Regions from separate parts of the Lysinibacillus sp. fls2-241-R2A-57 genome, predicted to be linked through region 2. Evidence: riboswitches for the same ligand, from Rfam matches in the RefSeq annotation. Region 2 holds a riboswitch; each other region holds the start of a gene.
The links. A riboswitch is a leader RNA that binds a small molecule or an ion and turns the genes downstream of it on or off. The one in region 2 is predicted to bind cobalamin.
Positions count from the first base shown of each region.

Region 1: it holds a riboswitch for cobalamin, as region 2 does, so the genes downstream of both, QRN68_RS21455 (ribonucleotide reductase N-terminal alpha domain-containing protein) here and QRN68_RS26545 (ABC transporter substrate-binding protein) in region 2, are expected to answer to the same signal.
Region 3: it holds a riboswitch for cobalamin, as region 2 does, so the genes downstream of both, QRN68_RS10390 (FecCD family ABC transporter permease) here and QRN68_RS26545 (ABC transporter substrate-binding protein) in region 2, are expected to answer to the same signal.

Region 1 covers NZ_JARVRU010000158.1:16,493-22,851, reverse strand. Annotated here, with positions in the region: gene QRN68_RS21465 (ribonucleotide-diphosphate reductase subunit beta) at 1-813, opposite strand, end outside; partial or broken gene QRN68_RS21460 (ribonucleoside-diphosphate reductase subunit alpha) at 827-1,738, opposite strand; partial or broken gene QRN68_RS21455 (ribonucleotide reductase N-terminal alpha domain-containing protein) at 2,077-3,378, opposite strand; cobalamin riboswitch at 3,541-3,727, opposite strand; gene QRN68_RS21450 (hypothetical protein) at 3,838-4,521, opposite strand; gene QRN68_RS21445 (ECF transporter S component) at 4,518-5,012, opposite strand; gene QRN68_RS21440 (bifunctional adenosylcobinamide kinase/adenosylcobinamide-phosphate guanylyltransferase) at 5,127-5,519, opposite strand; gene QRN68_RS21435 (histidine phosphatase family protein) at 5,468-6,067, opposite strand; gene cobS (adenosylcobinamide-GDP ribazoletransferase) at 6,040-6,359, opposite strand, start outside.
Region 2 covers NZ_JARVRU010000226.1:5,472-11,830, forward strand. Annotated here, with positions in the region: gene QRN68_RS26540 (elongation factor G) at 1,118-3,058, opposite strand; cobalamin riboswitch at 3,250-3,436, shown strand; gene QRN68_RS26545 (ABC transporter substrate-binding protein) at 3,616-4,617, shown strand; gene QRN68_RS26550 (precorrin-3B methylase) at 4,675-5,334, shown strand; gene QRN68_RS26555 (hypothetical protein) at 5,612-6,359, shown strand, end outside.
Region 3 covers NZ_JARVRU010000049.1:3,229-9,587, forward strand. Annotated here, with positions in the region: gene QRN68_RS10380 (acyl-CoA dehydrogenase family protein) at 1-665, shown strand, start outside; gene QRN68_RS10385 (hypothetical protein) at 662-820, opposite strand; cobalamin riboswitch at 982-1,164, shown strand; gene QRN68_RS10390 (FecCD family ABC transporter permease) at 1,376-2,377, shown strand; gene QRN68_RS10395 (adenosylcobinamide amidohydrolase) at 2,374-3,846, shown strand; gene QRN68_RS10400 (cob(I)yrinic acid a,c-diamide adenosyltransferase) at 4,055-4,618, shown strand; gene QRN68_RS10405 (heterodisulfide reductase-related iron-sulfur binding cluster) at 5,095-6,359, shown strand, end outside.

The DNA.
Region 1 (6,359 bases), on a different contig from region 2:
TTTATCGCCAATCACTTCATTGGCCCAATCGACTTCTAGTTGTACAGCCTCACGGAAGATTTCCTGCACACGTGCTGCTCGTTCTGGCGTATCGTATTCAGGATATTCCTCTAATAACTCTTGATAAATTTTCACAAATAAATCAACATGTAGCTGTTCATCGCGGTTAATATAATTAATCATCGTTGACGTTGCCACCATTTTTTGATTGCGTGCTAGATGATAGAAGAAGGCAAAGCCAGAATAGAAGAATAAGCCTTCTAAAATCACATCATAAATAATCGCCTCTAGCATATTGTCAACAGTTGACTCCTCTGAAAATGCACGGTAGCCCTTAATAATAAAATCATTACGTCGCTCTAACACTGGCTCCGTACGCCAAAAGTCAAACGTACGATCTTGTTCATCTTTGTTCACAATACTTGATAGCACATAGGAATACGAGTGATTATGAATAACCTCTTGCTGCGCTAAAATGATCATTAGTGCATTTAAGCTTGAATCTGTTAAATAATCTGCTACTTTCCCCGCAAAATCAGTTTGCACACTGTCTAATAGCGCCAGTAAACCGATAATCTTTAAGAAGGATTCCTGCTCAACTGCTGATAGCTCAGGAAACTGCTTCACATCATTGCTCATATTAATTTCAAATGGAGTCCAGAAGTTACCTAGCATTTTTTTATACTTTGGATAAGCCCAGCTAAAACGCACATCATCCCAGTTTAAAATGTTAGAAGAGCGTCCGTTCACAATGCCTGTTGAACGGTTAGGTGCTTCTTTATCCATAATTTGTCGTTTAGTAATTGTTGTCATTATTTACTTCCCCCTAGCTAGCGCAAGACTCACATTCTAGCAATTCTACAGATGTCGAGCGCACATAATACGTCGTTTTTACACCGCTCGCCCAAGCATTCATATGCAGTGCCAGTAAATCCTTCGCCTTAATCGTATTTTGAACATATAAATTAAGCGAAATACCCTGATCGATATGACGTGCTCGTGCAGCATTTTGCTTGATTGTCCAATTTTGATCGATGAAATAAGCAGATTTATAATACCAAGTCGTCACTGGTGATAAATCTGGTACAGTTACTGGTATTTTGTAATCCTTCTTCTCCTCTGAATAACTCTTTTGGAAAATAGGATCAATCGTTGCCGTACTGCCTGCTAAAATGGATGTCGATGAGTTAGGTGCAACTGCCATCACATAGCCGTTGCGCATACCTTTTTCAGCAACTGCCGCACGTAATGCATTCCATTTATCACTGTCATAGCCACGTTTGTCAAAATAAGCACCAGTATGCCAATCTGAGCCCTCAAATAATGGATAGGCTCCTTTTTCACTTGCCAAATCGTTGGAAGCACGAATCGTTAAATACGCAATTTCCTCATATAGCTTGTCCGCGAATTCTACAGCATCCTCAGACTCCCATTGAATTTCTTTTAAAGCTAATAAATGATGCCAGCCAAATGTTCCAAGTCCAATACCACGATAGCGCAAATTCGTACGCTCTGCCTGTTTTACTGGAATTGTATTTAGAGCAATAACATTATCTAGCATACGTACTTGAATTGGAATCAAGCGCTCTAAAACACCAGCCGGTACAGCTCTACCTAAATTAATGGATGATAAATTGCATACTACGAAGTCTCCAGGCTTGCGACGTGTAACGATGACATCATCTTCTAAAGTAATAGACTCAAATTCAGTTGGTGACATGTTTTGGAAAATTTCTGTCCTTTTCTTCAACTAGGTTCGCTAGACCTAATCCGTTCTCTTATGAACTGCTGTATATCACTATACAGAGGAGACTATATCATCATCCTCAGCTCTACCTGAAGGATGCTCCGCTTTTCCCTTTATGAATTATCCCTATAACGGGCCTCGCTTGAGGGGTACTCTACTCGCTTCTTCACTCATGTTTTTCAATGAGTTATGCTTTCGATAGTCGTTAGGCTTTTACTTTTGATTAACTAATTTAATCAAAAGATTTAGCACGGTAGGTTATCACATTGTGACTTTCCCCGTTTAACGGAGTTTTCGACAACCATTTCTGATTGAAGGTGCTACTATTAACACAAATTACTTGAGTAAACCATTCCTTCATGTTTATTCGGATTCATGCGGTTTACTTCATCACGATAGAACATAAACGGCACGCCTGTTTCAAGCTGTGAGCGCATAATACGCTTCATAATATCGATCGCCGGTACGACTTCACGGCTTAATAAAGGATTGGCGATACATTCTGCATATTTTGTACGGAAGGAACCGTCACCTTTTTTCTCATCATAGAAATCCTCTAGTGAGTAGCCCATAACCTCTCGTACTTCATGTGGGTCAAATAAATGCCATTCCCCGCGCTCTTCAACTGTCTCCATAAATAAATCCGGTAAGCATAGCCCTGTGAAAATATCATGGGCACGTAAACGCTCATCCCCATTGTTTAAACGTAAATCTAAAAACGTAAAGACGTCCTTATGCCAAACATCTAAATAAACAGCAATAGCTCCTTGGCGTTGACCAAGCTGATCGACTGAAACTGCCGTATTATTAAGCTGTTTAATCCAAGGTAATACGCCACTTGATGCCCCTTTAAAACCTTTAATAGATGAGCCTCGGCTACGAATTTTGCCCATATAAACGCCAATGCCACCACCGTATTTCGATAAGGTTGCAACATCTGTATTTGTGTCGTAAATGCTTTGTAAACTATCATCTACTGTATCGATAAAGCAGCTAGATAACTGTCCATGTGTTTTCCCTGCATTCGATAATGTCGGAGTGGCTACTGTCATATATAAATTGCTCATTGCCCAGTAAGACTCTCGCACCTTTTGTAAACGATTTTCTGTTTCATCCTGCATCAATGTCATCGCAATGACCATCCAACGTTCCTGAGGTAGCTCCACTGGTGTTTTCGTATAATCACGGACAACATAGCGGTCCATCAATGTTTTTAAGCCAATATATGTAAACAACTCATCTCGACTTTGTTCTAAATAAGAAGCAAGTTCCTGAAGCTCTTGCTCACTATATTTTGTTGTTAAACTTTCATGATACAAACCAGCCTCTGTATAGCGTGCTAATTGTGCTGGGAATACCTGATAAACATCTTTCACTGAAACGCCGCGACGCATTGCAAATTGGTCATATAATTTTTCTAAATAAATTTGCGCTGCAACAAATGTCCAATATGGCTCCTCTTCATCAATTAGGCTAAGCGTTTGTAAAATCATCGCATCTGCCCATGCCTCAAATGTGGCATTGTCATTTTTTCGTAGCCATCGATCCGATAACCTTACAAAACTTTCAAGTTCATCCTCCGTGTAACTATTCTTTAACTTAGCAATTTGCTGTTCGATTTGAATTGTCATATACACATACTCTCCCTTTCTTTCTACAACAACACAAAAAGCGATCATGCACCCTCTATCGGTTGCGTGATCGCTGTAAAATCGGAAATGGAAATGAAGGACATGCACACAAAGAAGTGAACAAATCTCTCGCCTCCACTTCTCAATCCCCGAAGAATGTGTTGTTGTCTCGAACAAATTGGCAGGTCTCCTGGCTCATGCTTCCTCCAAATGATCGCCTTCCCATTTTTAACAGTGGCCTCATCATCATTTGTCAGCACTTACAGTTGCGGGGACAGCTTCGGCTTAAGATGCTCTTTTTCCGAATTCCCTTTTAAACCATATTGGTACCTCTTGTCCAAAATACTATATATTGTGTTTTAACTCCTAAACAAATCTAACATATTGTGTTTGTTGTTGCAATAGGCGTTTTGCCCCTTGAATTTTTTTAAGTGCTACTTTTTCTCGAAGCAAGCCCTATTACAATGCAGTTTTACGTAGTTTTTCAAAATTTCTAGGAAAAATATTTTGTGCCAGTTGCTCTTTTTCTGGATGTACTCCTAGTAAAATGACTGCACATGGGCCAGCCGTTTTCTCAACATCTAGCGAACTTTTGACCTGTTGATTGCCAAAAAGGCGGGTAAATTCTGCTTGCAGACCTTTTGATCCTACTGGCCAAACTTGCTGCACGATGTCCTCTTTCCATGCCTGAAAAACAGGCTGTAGCTGTGCGACATCCTCAGGCTGCGCAAGGACTTCATTGCCTACAAGTGGCAGTCCATATGTATACCAAATAAGTTGTTCATGCTTAGTTAGTGTACGTTTCTGCTGTTCTCCAAGCATCGTTATAGACAAACCTGATTGTACAGTTGGCATATTGGACTCAGTGCTACCGTCTATTTGCGGACAAATAAGACCAGCTTCATCAAAAACTTGCTGAATGCCTGCTACATACCGAGACCATGCCGCATCCCCTGAAAAATTAGCGAGTAGGACATGTGTTGGTAAAGCATTTGCGGCAAGCTGCTCTAAAAAAGTAACACGTGCTGTCAAGTATGCCGTTAGTTGATCTGAGGCTGACACAACATCTTGTGGTTTTTCACCAATTGCTGCGGCATTATCTGTCGTAGCAATGAGCTCCCCTATTTTTATGGCATTTCTCAATGTAATCGCCCTGCCTTACGCACAAATACTTTAGATAAAATTGGCATTGCAACTGCAACGATGATTAAATTAATCAATGTTGCCAGCGGAAGACTCGTAAGAGATGCCCAATAAAATGCCGGACTAATGATAAAGTAAAACGGTAATGGTGCCACAACGCCATTTAAAATAAGTGCCACAGGCCATTTCCAGAAATGCATTCCTTTATTATGCATAATCCCGAAGATCCATACAACGATAAACATTTCTACTGCGATAATAATATGGAGTGGTCCTAGTGGGAAGCCAGAAGTTAAGGCTGTAATAAAATGCCCAATTACCCCCGCAACCCCAGCCAATACTGGAGATAAAAATACAACACTCAAAAATGCCGGAGCAGAGTCCAGCGCAGCAGTTGCAATAAATGTTGGAATTTTAATCACTGCACCAACTGCACAAATTGCCGCTACCATGGCAACGAGTGTCAATTTCATTAACCTTTGTCGATCCATTCCATTTCCTCTTTTCTTTTTATCTTTGACGCTTCACTATAACGTGGAGTTGATTTCCATCCGACCCTGGGCGTCCACTCCTCGTATTAAAAATTCTTCAAGACAAATATCACGTCATTTAATTTGTTCCCCGATACCGTACCAAATGCGTACGACATGTTCCGCTTCAGCAAATAACGCCTGGTACAAGCGCCCACATGTATCGCGTAATAATCGTGCCTGTTTTTCCATCGGCACAACCCCACGTCCCATATCGGTCACAATTATATACAGTGCACAATTTTCGTCAAGAGTCTTTAGTCTTGTCAAAATGGTTTTGACAAGGGCCTCATCATCCTCTAGATCTTGTGTCACGAGCCACTTTTCTAAGTTTTTAATAACAAGTATATCACTGGCAGGAATGTCATCAGGTACATAGCCATCTACTAGCTCAACTTTTTGATCTGCAAGCAAATTCATGACATAGTCGGTTTTTCCACTATAAGCTCCTCCGATAAAGACATGCATCTTGCTCCCTCCTCCCAAGCCTTTCTTGAAAACGTTAAAGTGAACATTTTATCATGCGGCGTATGATACGTCCAAAATGGTTGCTCAGTTGGTGCAAATGCAACAAGCAGTGCTCGAATGACTCCACCATGAACGACGAGATGATAAACATCTTCATCTTTGGATAACGCTGTAAACCCTTCCATAACACGCGCACAAAAGGCATCAAAGCCTTCCCCTTTTGGAGGCGGTGATTGTACCGGGTCATCTAACCATGCACAATAACGATGATCAGATTTTAACTCCTCATATGTTTGCCCTTCAAATTCACCGAAGTTCGACTCTCGGAATCTCTTATCTGCCATGTAAGTTGCGTTCGTAAAATAATGGGCAGCTGTTTCTCTACAGCGCCGTAAATCGCTACCATACACCTTTGTGACATCTTTATCTACAATAGTCAGCGAAGATACATCTGCTAATGATGAATCTGTCCAGCCGATATAACGCTTTTCCAGATTTTCCTTTGTTGGTGCATGTCTCATTAAGCGCACAATAACAACGTCACCCACAGCACAACCTCCATTCCTTCAATTGAAGCACCGAGTAAATCCCCTGAAACACCACCAAAGTTGCGCACTGTAAATTGTCGAAAGACTAAAAAGGCAATCGCTAATACAGCAATCAACACGAACGGAACAATGGAGAAGCCTATGACAAACAATAAGCTAGTATACGCCACAACTAGTGTGATAAGCATAAAGCATATAAGCAAACTCGGTTTAATATGTGTTTTAAAAAAATAAGCAAGCCCTTTTTCTTTTGAACACTTTAGCGACATAAAATAAAAGCTCATGCCCACAC
Region 2 (6,359 bases):
AGAATCATAACATATCAAAATTTTTGTTGGTAGATAAATGGTAAATGTGTATTGAAGAAGATTAATCTTTACAGCTGGCGAGACGATGAGATCTAAATAGTTTCAACTTTGAGATAGCCTACATAAGTAACTATTGCGATCTCCTAGAGCCTCTTACAAAGCCTGTGAGGATTGAGAATGATTTAGAAGAAGGTAGTCTATGATTGCTATGTGTGGAACTAAGGGAGCGTATTGTGTGAAAGTGTTAAAGCATAACAAAAGGACTTGCATATATGAGATTCAATCATACATACAAGTCCTATACTTATTGAATTAAAGCTCCCCGTTTGTTAAAAACTTTTGAAATTATGACTATAAAAGTCACTGGAATAATCCAATTACCCACACAATTAGGTAAATTGGCATTGCAACTATTAACATACCAGCAATTAAGTACCCCAGGCATTTTAATACAACCTTTATAACATCGTATACTGCACCGGCCAAGTCATCAATAAACTTTGCGATATGAATCCACCCCTTTACTATCTCTTTTTAAGTGACTACTTTAAAGATATTTTCGTACGTTATAAATAGCATGAAGCCTATAAAACAACTGAGAAGATTTAGGATAAAGTCATGTAACATTGATATGTATATAATAAAAATTCATTTCCAATAAATTTTAAACATCCTTGAAAATTCCTGTCCTTCACTTATTTTACTGAAAATGTTTCGTTAAAAATTGTAACATAGCAGAATAATTGATGATAGAGGAAAAGTAGATGTGTAGATTTAAAGAAGCGCTTAGAGGGAGCTTAGAGACTGTGATCATTGATAGGGGAGTAGAGGAATCACTGACACAGGATGTACCCACGCGTACCAGGAGAATATCCGCGAAATCAGGGCGAATACCCGCGAAGCCAAAGCAAATACCCGCGCGTACTAGGGAAATACCCGCGGAACCAGAGCGAATACCCGCGCGTACCAGAGAAATACCCGCGAAATCAGAGCGAATACCCGCGCGTACCAGGGAAATACCCGCGGAACCAAAGCAAATAACCACACGCTAACATAAAATCCTCGCTAAAAAACAGGACAATGATCTAACAATCACGTCCTGTTTTTTTAATGTGAATTATTTAATGCAATGCATCGCTGCCTCAGCTTCTTCCCATGGAACTGAGTAGCCCTTGCCTTTTGCACAAAAAATACTGGAGGATGTATATTCAGGATCAGCATTTTTATCGTAGCCGATTTGCGTGATAACCTCTTCCGTATTATGGCACGTATCATAACCATCAAATTGCAGGGAGAGTACGCCCTTTCCGTTGGTGTAGGCGGCAAAGGTTGTGCTATAGCTCATAAATGTTGCGACAGGGGCACGGCCAGTTAAAATGGCATCATTTTCGGTTAGGATAGGTGCGGCAAATGTACCTGAAGCTTGCTGAATATCGGTCATCATGCGGCCGATAAAATCACTAGGGGCTTTGAGCTTAAAGCGGTAATAGGGCTCTAGTAATATATTTTCTGCTTGCTCAAGACCTTGCCGTAATGCACGGAATGTTGCCTCGCGGAAATCGCCACCTTCAGTATGTTTAATATGTGCACGTCCTGTTAAAAGCGTGAAGCGAATATCTGTCACGGGAAAACCTGTTAACAGCCCATGATGATCGCGCTCGAATAAATGCTTTTCAATGAGTCGTTGGTGCCCAACCGATAAATCGTCCGCATGGCATGCATTGACAAATGTATTGCCAGTACCACGTGTATTTGGCTCCATCAATAAATGTACTTCCGCATAATGCTTTAATGGTTCAAAATGACCGTAGCCTGTTACAGTTGTCGCAATTGATTCCATATATAAAATCTGTGGTTCGCCAAATGAAACGTTTAGTGAGAAGCGGTTGTTGAGTACTTCGACAAGAACCTCGAGCTGGATGACACCCATAATATGTACATGAATTTCTTGGAATTTTTCATGCCATAGTACACGTAATGATGGTTCCTCTGCTTCAAGCATGCGAAAAATTTTTAAAACTTCTTTAATATGCTGATCGCCTTCATATTGTACTTTTGCCTGCAACGTTGGTACTAACTCGTAGGGCTGCGGGTTGCTTGAACGACCAATGATATCGCCGATGTTTGCTTGACTAATCCCTTTGACTGCAAAAATATCCCCAGCTTTAACTTCCTGCACAGTTTCATAACGGCTGCCATTATATAGTCGAATCTCCGTCACTTTTTCTGTCATATCTCCAAACGAAAATTCATCCCGCACGTGCAACGTTCCTTGTAATGCCTTTAAAAATGTTAAGCGTTGATGTCCATCATGACGAATTTTAAAGACTTCACCTTGAAACGCTGCATTATCGTTAAAATGTGTCTCTGTAAGTAGGGGGAGCTGTGCTAGTAATTCCTGTATCCCAGTATCTTTTAAAGCAGAGCCAGTAAAACATAAAAAGGCCTTTTCTTGTTTAATCATCGCCTGCAAATGAGTCAGGGAGCTAAAGCTATCCAAAGTTTCATTAAGAAAAGCATCGAGAAGCTGTTCATCACGTTCAGCAAGCCACTCCATAATGTGATTGGAAACATAATCAGAACGGAGCGGTTCGTCCATTAATAAAACATCCTCAGAGCAATCCTTTTGAAGCTGTGTCATAACGGCTTCTACATTTGCACCTTGACGATCTATTTTGTTGATAAAGAAGAAGGTTGGGACGTGATATTGGCGTAAAAGTTGCCACACTGTTTCGGTATGACCCTGCACTCCTTCGACGGCACTTATAACAATGATGGCATAATCCATAACACGAATAGCACGTTCCATTTCTGGTGAAAAATCGACGTGCCCAGGTGTATCAATTAACGTATATGTATCATTTCCAATCGTCATACGACCTTGCTCTGCAAAAATTGTAATACCTCGCTGACGCTCTAGCTCATGATTATCTAGAAATGTATCCTGGTGATCCACTCGTCCGCGGGCTTGAATACTTTTTGTATGAAATAGTAACTGCTCAGAAAATGTAGTTTTTCCTGCATCAACGTGAGCGAGTACACCAATTGTTACATGCATAAAAAAATCCTCGTTTCTATTTTTCATCTTTCACCATTGTAACAGAATTACTAGAAAAAGATTTCGTGTAAAATAGTTAGTATTTATGTCGAAATAGTGCTAATATATTCATGATTATGATTTTATGGATTTTTTGTGAGATTGCGACCAAAAATTTCTTTTGCTAGTTTATCAATATCATTGACAACAAAAAAATATAACGACTTATTGGTGCAAATGACTTTTATTATTTGCTTAAAAGGGAAATCGGTGCGAATCCGATGCTGTCCCGCAACTGTAAATGGGGAGTCTATACGAGATACCACTGTAGCCATGCTATGGGAAGGTGTATAGATGATGAACCTAAGCCAGGATACCTGCCAATGTGTATTTTTTACTTAAACCACGAGGATGGGGATAGTGAATAGGTTGAAGAACCTTTCTTTCACTATGCTAACCTCTTGGAAACAAGGGGATTTTTTTATGCCCTTTTTAACTTAAATCAGCGAGTGTCATTCAGGTAGCAAAGGAGTCAAAAGATTTCTTTCTATATAGTTAACAGCAAAGGAGAAGAGGACATGAAGAAATGGAAAAGCTTGTGGCTTGTCTTTGCGATTGCGTTAATCGCTATACTTGGCGCGTGTAATACAAAGGACAAACCAGAATCAGCAGCACAAGGTGAGAAGGTAGAGCCTTCCCAAGCTGAAACGACAGAAATTACGATTGAAAATAATGGAACAACACAAATATATAAGGAAGCACCAAAAAAAGCGATTAGCTTAAATCAGCATGTAACAGAAATTATGTTAGCGTTAGGCTTAGAAGATTCAATGGTAGGGACAGCGTACTTAGATGACAAAATTTATGAGCCCCTACAAGCTGCATACGATAAAGTGCCGGTGTTAGCTAAACAGTATCCTTCAAAGGAACAGGTTATTGATGCAGAAGCAGACTTTATATACGGAGGTTGGAAAAGCGCCTTTGGGGAGAAAGGTGTTGGTACACAGGAAGAGCTTGAGGCATTAGGGATACACACTTATTTACATACAGCCTCAAATATGACGAAACCAACTTTAAAAGATATTTTCACAGATATACGAAATATCGCAAAAATTTTTCGTGTCGAGGATCGCGGAGAAGCTTTAATTGAACAAATGACGAAGGATGTAGACGCAGTTCGTGCGAAATTACCACAAGATAAGAAAGGTCTACGCGTTTTAGTTTATGACAGTGGTGATAAAGATGTCTTAACCACTGGACAAAACTTTATGAATGAGCTTGTGACGATTGCTGGCGGTAAAAATATTTTTGGTGATGTGGAATCAGGATGGACTACGGTATCAAAAGAAGATGCAGTAGAGCGTAATCCAGAAGTCGTTGTTGTCGTTGATTACGGAGAAAAAACGGCGGAAGAAAAAATAAAATTCTTAAAACATGATCCAGCGTTGAAAGAAATGGAAGCAGTTAAAAATGAACGTTTTGTAATCTTACCACTTTCTGCTGCGTCAGAAGGGGTTCGTGCTGCAGAAGCTATTCAAATATTAGCTAAGGGCTTCTATCCTGAGAGCTTTGAAAACTAGAAAAAAATTTGGGGTTAGCAAAACGCTAGCCCCTTTTTTTATAAGGAGCGTTAAACAATGAATGCATTCCATACGAATATACCGGACAAAACCTTTGAAAAGTTAAATAACAATGGCGATTTTACTCGTCTTGCAGTAAGCCCCGGTATTATAAATAAGCATTATACTCCTGCACAATTCCAAACAATTGCAAAGGTTGTAGGGAAGACTGGTGCTATCAAATACTCTGCCTCGTATAGCATATTACTATCAATTCCAACAGAAGATGTAGAAGATACGATTGAGGAACTAGAAGACGCTGGCCTGTATGTGGCAAAGCAAGGACCGATTGTGGCGATGAAGGCCTGTGATTTTTGCGATGGAGATAAGATGGAGGCGGCACCGATTACTGAACAGCTATATCATTCATTAGAAGGAATATCTGTACCTACAAGATTACGTATAAACGTAAATGGCTGTGCCTCGGCCTGCTATAATGCGGTGTATGATGATATTGGGCTCGTCTATCAAAAAGATAGCTTTGATGTCTATTTAGGGGCAGTACCAATGGGTGTAAATGCTCAAGCGGGTACTCTGTTTGCGAAAAGGGTAGGAGTTGAGCATATTGAAGGTTTTTTAAAGCAAATTATTAGCCTCTATAAGGAACATGCTCGCCCGAATGAACCCTTTTATAAATTTTACCGCAGAACAAATTCGGCTGATTATTGGGAAATGTAAAAAAGGTGATGAGAAAACACGCTGCATTTAAACATCCTTTTGTATGACTATCACCAAAAATTGTAGATGACATTTGTTAAGAATGTATGCCTGTATATAGGTTGACTTCCGTTTCGACTGAAGGCACGCAGGAAAGCGCATAGAGGGAACGGAAGTCAACCACACGTTAAGGTGATGAGCCCTTCGTTTTACAATGGAATATTACGTAAATTAATTTACATTATTAAGTAATTATGTTTGGATTTAAGAGAATAATAAAGAGCGAGGGGGGAAAATAATGAAAAAATTTTTTACTGTGTTACTAGCAGCATTCGTATTAGCAGTAGTTAATCCAACAATATCAAATGCGAAAGTGATGCATGATGGAGCCGAAGTTGTAAAAGGACAAACAGGAAAAATGACCTTTAAAAAAGACATCAAGGTATATAAGAGAAATCCAAATGGTACGTTTGATTCGTTAGTGGTTAAGCGAAATAACTTCTTTAAAACGTATGACATTGAAAAATATGATGGCAAAACATTCTACCAGATGGGGCAATATCGGGTACAAGCAACTGATTTAGTAGTATTTAAAGAAGTACCGATAAAAATTCGTGCATCATTCTATAACGATCCAACTTATATTAATATTAATCGTGACCATATTAGTGATTTTAAACGTTATGGAAACTATTATCATAAAGATGATGAGGTCAGTAAAGAAGCGGTCAAAATTTCTTTCTTAAATGACGGACAAGTATTTTCTTATTGTTCTGCTGATATAGAGGTAGGAGAAAGTTGTGTAGAATATCAAGGTACAGATATTAAAATAGCTGAAACGATAAAAAGAAAAGAAGGCGTGCGTTATGAGCTAACAGAGGATACACGAGCGCAACTTAGTCCAGTAAAGGGATACGTTGTAGATTGGGATAAAAGAATGTATTTAAAGGGAACTGTTTTTTCATCGCTAGGTACTGAAATTAATGGTTATCTATATGTAAAGAATGAATCGGATTCGAAAGTTAGCTGGTTTCCAGTAGAAATAT
Region 3 (6,359 bases), on a different contig from region 2:
TGATTCAGGATACATTAGGGAACTTTGCTGCCAAGCTTCATGTAGAAGTTGCTACTGTTTTTGATCTAATTCAGCTCTACGATAAAGTAACAAGTGGACAGGGTAATGAACAGGACATCATTATGAATCGCTTAAATATTGCTATTATGAAAAAAGAAACGGCAGAGCAAGCGGTCCATTATGCAAGTGAAGCGATTGAATTACATGGAGGGAATGGCTATATTGAGGATTTCGTTACACCTCGCTTATTAAGAGATGCACAGGTGCTGACTGTGTGGGAGGGAACTGCTAATATTTTAGCATTAGAACTCATTCGTTTAGTAGATAAGTTTCAAGCGCATGAATTGTTTGTTCGTGTCATGGAGGAACGTCTAGAAAAACTAGCTGACAGTCCATTGCTTCAAATTGTAGAGGAGCAATTAGCAAAACTAGACTTGACATTGCGAACATTTAGCGGCTTAGATGAAGCAACGAAAACGTTTGAGGCAAAAAAGGTTGCAGAAAAAATGGCACATGTATATGAAAGTGTTGTAGCGATCGAATGGGCACATAAATTCGGCGGTAAATATGAAAAGCTAGCAGATATTTATTTAGAGAGCACATGGGCATTGCGAGAAATGGGTGCGCCAATGAAAACGGTTCAGTATTTTTCTGATATAGTTTAACTTCTTTCAGCGGGTGTCCAAATACCTGCCGAAATAGAGGAACTTAGTCTAAAAACGCCACGTCTTGTGGTAACAACTGAGTGACCAACATCATGTTGCTGACGCTGCGCTTTCGCACAAAAAACAACTGTTGCTGACGCTGCGCTTTCGCACAAAAAACATCATGCCGCTGACGCTGCGCTAGCACTACGCTTTCGCACAAAAAAACATCATGTTGGTCTAAAGCCTTCGGACGCAATTATGCCGGAGCATAATTGATTTGATTAGAAGTTGTCTCGAATCGAGGCGACTTCTATTTTTTTCATGTATAATAAAATCAACTGAAAATTATAAAGGTTCTTTACTTATGTAAAGTGAAAAGGGAAATCGGTGTCATTCCGATGCGGTCCCGCCACTGTATGTGTGAGTTTTTTCAATTTTCGCCACTGAAAATTTCGGGAAGGCATGGAAAAGCGAATGGAGCACGAGCCAGGAGACCTGCCTTTATAGAAAACACGTTACAGCCTACGAGGATAGGGTGGTGGATTTTGTAAAAGTATTTTTGTGCAAATTTGAACCCCTCATCTTTTTATGATGAGGGGTTATTTGTTTTGTATGATTGATGTCGATAAATTCACAATCGTAGGCGATAAAAGCTAAAATGCATCGATAAATCAGAAAAACAAGTTGTTAAATATAGGCACAGATTGACTAAGGGGGAGAGCCTTTAAATGAGTAGAACGTTTATAGCCTATGTAACAGCAATTACGCTTCTAATTATTAGCATCTGGTGTGGCGTAGCGATAGGCTCAGTTCATATTCCACTAGAAGTATTGTGGAATCAGGCGGCAGATGAAACAGCTGCCAATATTTTATGGAAAATTCGTTTACCTCGAGTTCTGCTGGCTGGACTTGTCGGGGCTTCTCTTGCCATTGCAGGGGCAGCTTTTCAAGGCTTATTAAAAAATCCTTTGGCAGATCCTTATACGTTAGGTGTTTCTTCGGGTGCATCAGTTGGCGCAGTTATGACGATTTTCTTTAGTATATCAATTCCAGTAATAGGGAATTATGCATTACCAATCTTCAGTATGATAGGTGCAATATTAACGATGGTAGCTGTCATGGGCTTTGCTAGAATAGTAGACCGCACGCTAAAAATGGAAACTCTTATTTTAACAGGGGTCATCTTTAGTTCATTTTTAGGCTCCTTGATTTCATTAATGATTGCATTATCTGGTGAGGAGCTACGACAAGTTATGGGATGGCTGCTCGGCTCAGTATCAATGCGAGGTTGGCCTTATGTTCAAATGATTATTCCGTTTGTGATAATTGGTTCAATCATGCTTTGGACACAAAGACGCGAGTTAAATGTTCTGTTATATGGAGAGGAACGCGCGAAGCATTTAGGTGTTAATGTTAAGCGTAGTAAATATATAATTTTGGTAGGCGGGTCAATGTTGACAGGAGCAGCTGTAGCGGTTTCTGGTACGATTGGTTTTGTTGGCTTAGTTGTACCACATATGACGCGGATGCTTTGGGGTTCAGATCACCGTCATTTATTGCCATTATCATTTTTAAATGGGGCAACTTTGCTCATTATTTGTGATTTAATAGCTCGAACAATTATTATGCCAAGAGAGCTACCGATTGGCGTAATTACTGCATTTATTGGCGCACCCGTTTTTTCTTATATTTTTTATAAGCAACGTAGAAGCAAGGGGGGACGGGCATGATTGTTGTTGAACATCTTTCTGGTGGCTATGAAGACGTGCCGATTGTCCAGGATATAAGTTTTTCCGTTGAAAAAGGAAAAATATTAGGGATTTTAGGCCCGAACGGTAGTGGAAAATCCACACTGTTAAAAGTAATGAGTGGCATACTACCAGCAACTGCAGGCACTATATTAGTAGACGGTAAAAATATTAACGCTTATAATGCCCGTGCATTGGCGAAAAAAATGGCAGTGCTACCACAATTACATGCGAATGCCTTTACAAATAGTGTACGTGAGGCGGTATCACTTGGACGTTATCCACATCAAACAGGCTTCTTTTCAAGCTGGACTGAACGCGATGAACAAGCGGTCCAACATGCGATGCTACAAACAGGTGTGAAACGCTATGAACAGACACCGATGGAATTTTTGTCGGGCGGTGAACAACAACGAGTTTTTGTAGCCCAAGCCCTTGCGCAAACGTCGGAAATATTACTGCTAGATGAGCCGACGAACCATCTAGATATTGCCCATCAACGTCAAATTTTAGATATGGTGCGAAAAGAAGCAATTGAATGTGGATTAACCGTTATTATGGTACTACATGATATGAATTTAGCTGCCCTCTATTGTGATGAATTATTACTAATGGAAGGCGGAAGAATGCGAGCATTTGGGGCACCACATGAAGTATTAATCGCTTCGCAAATTGAAGATGTTTATCATGCGCGAGTAGCGACTTATGCACATCCTGAAATTCCAAAGCCTCAAATAACAATGATGCCAGCTTCAGTCGAACATCAGCAACGTGCTGTCATCGAAAAGGAAAATTTCACTGTTACGGATCATTACATTCAGCTTCAATCAGAGTTTCCGTTAAAAACGGTTTCCTCAGCAGTCCATAATCCGGGTATCGGTTGGTATGATTGCCTATTAAATCGCTCTGTACCAATAGATTATGTCATTAGTGATGTAAAGAAAGAGGTCGCTGAATTTTTACAAAAGGAGCATTTTTCACCTACAAGTACAGTCGTTATGTTAACAGCTGTCCCGACAAATCTTGTAGCCATTAATGAATTTAAAGCATCTTTTGGTAGCGTATTTGTTGCTGTTACGGCTGGTGTTGGTAATGCAGTGGATGTGTCACGTGCACATGAAAGACAGGATGAGCCATATATTGGTACTATAAATACATGGGTCATCGTTAATGGTTGCTTATCAGAGGAAGCGTTTTTCCAAGCAATGATGACAGCTAATGAGGCAAAAACAAAGGCATTGCAATCAGAAAATATTCGTGATGAGCTTAGTGGTACGATTGCAACAGGTACTGCTACAGATAGTTTATTAATTGCGGCGACACAAAAAGGGGAAGAAATGCAGTACGGTGGCCCAATTACAGATGTAGGCAAAATTATCGGTAAAGGTGTTTTTGAAACAACTGTACAGGCAATAAAAAATTATCTTCATTCAGTAGAGGGTTTTCTGTAGCGAAAGTGAAACGTCAGCTACAAATGGTTTATTGTAGCGAAAGCAAAACGTCAGCTACAAATGGTTTATTGTAGCGAAAGCGAAGTGTCAGCTACAGATGATTTATTGTAGCGAAAGCAAAGCGACAGCTACAGATGATTTATTGTAGCGTCAGCTATAATTACGCCAAAGTGAAATTGATAAAAATAAATTCTAGGAGATGAGAGAAATGAAGCTTTACACAAAAACTGGCGATACGGGGAAAACAAGTCTTATAGGGGGACGTGTTGACAAAGATAGTTTACGCGTAGAGACATATGGGGCAATTGATGAGTTAAATTCTTTTATTGGCAAGGCAGTAAGTGAATTAGATCGTGAGTTATTCAAGGATATTTTAATTGATTTAGAAACGATTCAGCATGAGCTTTTCGATGCAGGTGGTGACCTTGCTAACGTCATGAAGGAACGACATTATAAGCTGACAGAGCAGCCAATTGAAGTGTTAGAATCTCGTATTGATGCATTATCAGATGAAGCGCCACCATTACAGCGTTTTATTTTACCAGGTGGTGCACCAGCAGCTGCAACCTTGCACATTGCTCGCACTGTAGCGCGTCGAGCAGAGAGACAAATGGTAACGCTTATGAAGGAAATTGAAGATGTACCGACAATTGTGCAAAAGTATTTAAACCGTCTATCGGATTATTTATTTGCGGTTGCACGAGTTGTTAATCATCGATTGAATGTTGCAGATATTGAATATATTCGAAGTGGCAATGTCTTTAAAAAATAACTTGATCTCCAAAAGCTGTGGATGACATTTGATATAGGTTGATTGTACTTTGAAGATTTATCGGAACAAAATCTCATTTTATCGGAATAATTTTAGCTTTTATCGGAATAATTCAGTTTTTATCAACTAAGATCCTACTTTGAAATCTAGCACACTTAAAAAAGTCGATTTGCCATCAAAAACATGATGCAAATCGACTTTTTGAGTATCTGAATACAATCAAAAGGTAGATTTATAATATAAATGAATAAATCTCTTTAGTTTTTCAATGCCCTCTAAAAAAATTCAGGGTGGCTTTTTTTCTTGTAAAATGTAAGAATATAAAATTATCAGAAATATTTCCGTTTTATGTTGACTGAATGCTCACTCATTTATTAGAATAGGAATATAATGATGAAATGATGTACATTTACGTATGAGCTAGCGAATTTATCACAAAGAGAGAAATTGACGACAAATTAAAGGGGGGACCAACCATGAGTCCATTACTAATTGCAAACATTGTTCTAACAGTCGTGGTTGTGCTTTATGCAGTAGGATTGTTCTTCTATCTGTTAAAAACACGCTATAAGTATGTTCAATTGGGGAAAAAGGTTGAGTTTGATGAAAGTGTTAAAGAACGCATTCGCTATATTATGGTCAATGTGTTTGGCCAAAATAAGCTATTAAAAGATCCAAAGAGTGGTTTAATTCACGTAATGTTCTTCTATGGATTTTTAATGGTGCAGCTAGGCGCTATTGATTTAATTTGGAAGGGGTTAGTACCTGGATCACATCTGCCACTTGGCATTTTCTATAGTGTCTTTACATTCATCCAAGAGCTTGTGGTATTAATGATTTTAGTGGCGGTTGTGTGGGCATTTTACCGTCGCTATGTAGAAAAGCTAGTACGTCTAAAACGAGGCTGGAAAAATGGTCTTGTCTTAATTTTTATTGGCGGGTTAATGGTATCAACATTGCTTGCAAATGGTATGGGATTAATTTGGCATGGTGAAGAACTATCATACACTGAGCCAGTAGCATCTGGTATTGCTGCTATTTTCAGCTTCCTACCAGCATCAGCAGCGGCAGTTGTGTTCTACGTGATGTGGTGGGCGCATTTATTAATTTTACTGACATTCTTAGTATATGTACCACAATCGAAACACTTCCACTTGATTGTAAGTCCGATCAATGTGTACATGAATCGTTTAGATCGTACAGGTACGCTAACACCAATCGACTTTGAAGCGTTAGAAAATGCTGAAGATGAAGATGATATTCCAGCAATTGGTGTTGGACGTATTGAAGACTTTACACAAAAACAAATGCTAGATTTATATTCTTGTGTAGAGTGTGGACGCTGTACAAATATGTGTCCAGCATCAGGAACAGGGAAAATGTTATCACCGATGGATTTAATCGTGAAGCTTCGTGATCACTTAACATTTACAGGTGCTGTTGTGACAAAGCAAAAACCTTGGGTACCTTATCAATTCTTTGCTAATACAAAGGGGAATCAGTTAGCGATGGCAGCTGGTGCTGAGGGCGCAGTCATTGAAGATATTTACAGCCCTTCTTTAATCGGCGATGTCATTACGGAAGAAGAGATTTGGGCATGTACGACTTGTCGTAACTGTGAGGATCAATGTCCTGTAATGAATGAGCATGTCGATAAAATTATTGACTTACGCCGTTACTTAACGATGACTGAAGGGAAAGTAAACCCTGACGCACAACGCGCGATGACAAACATCGAACG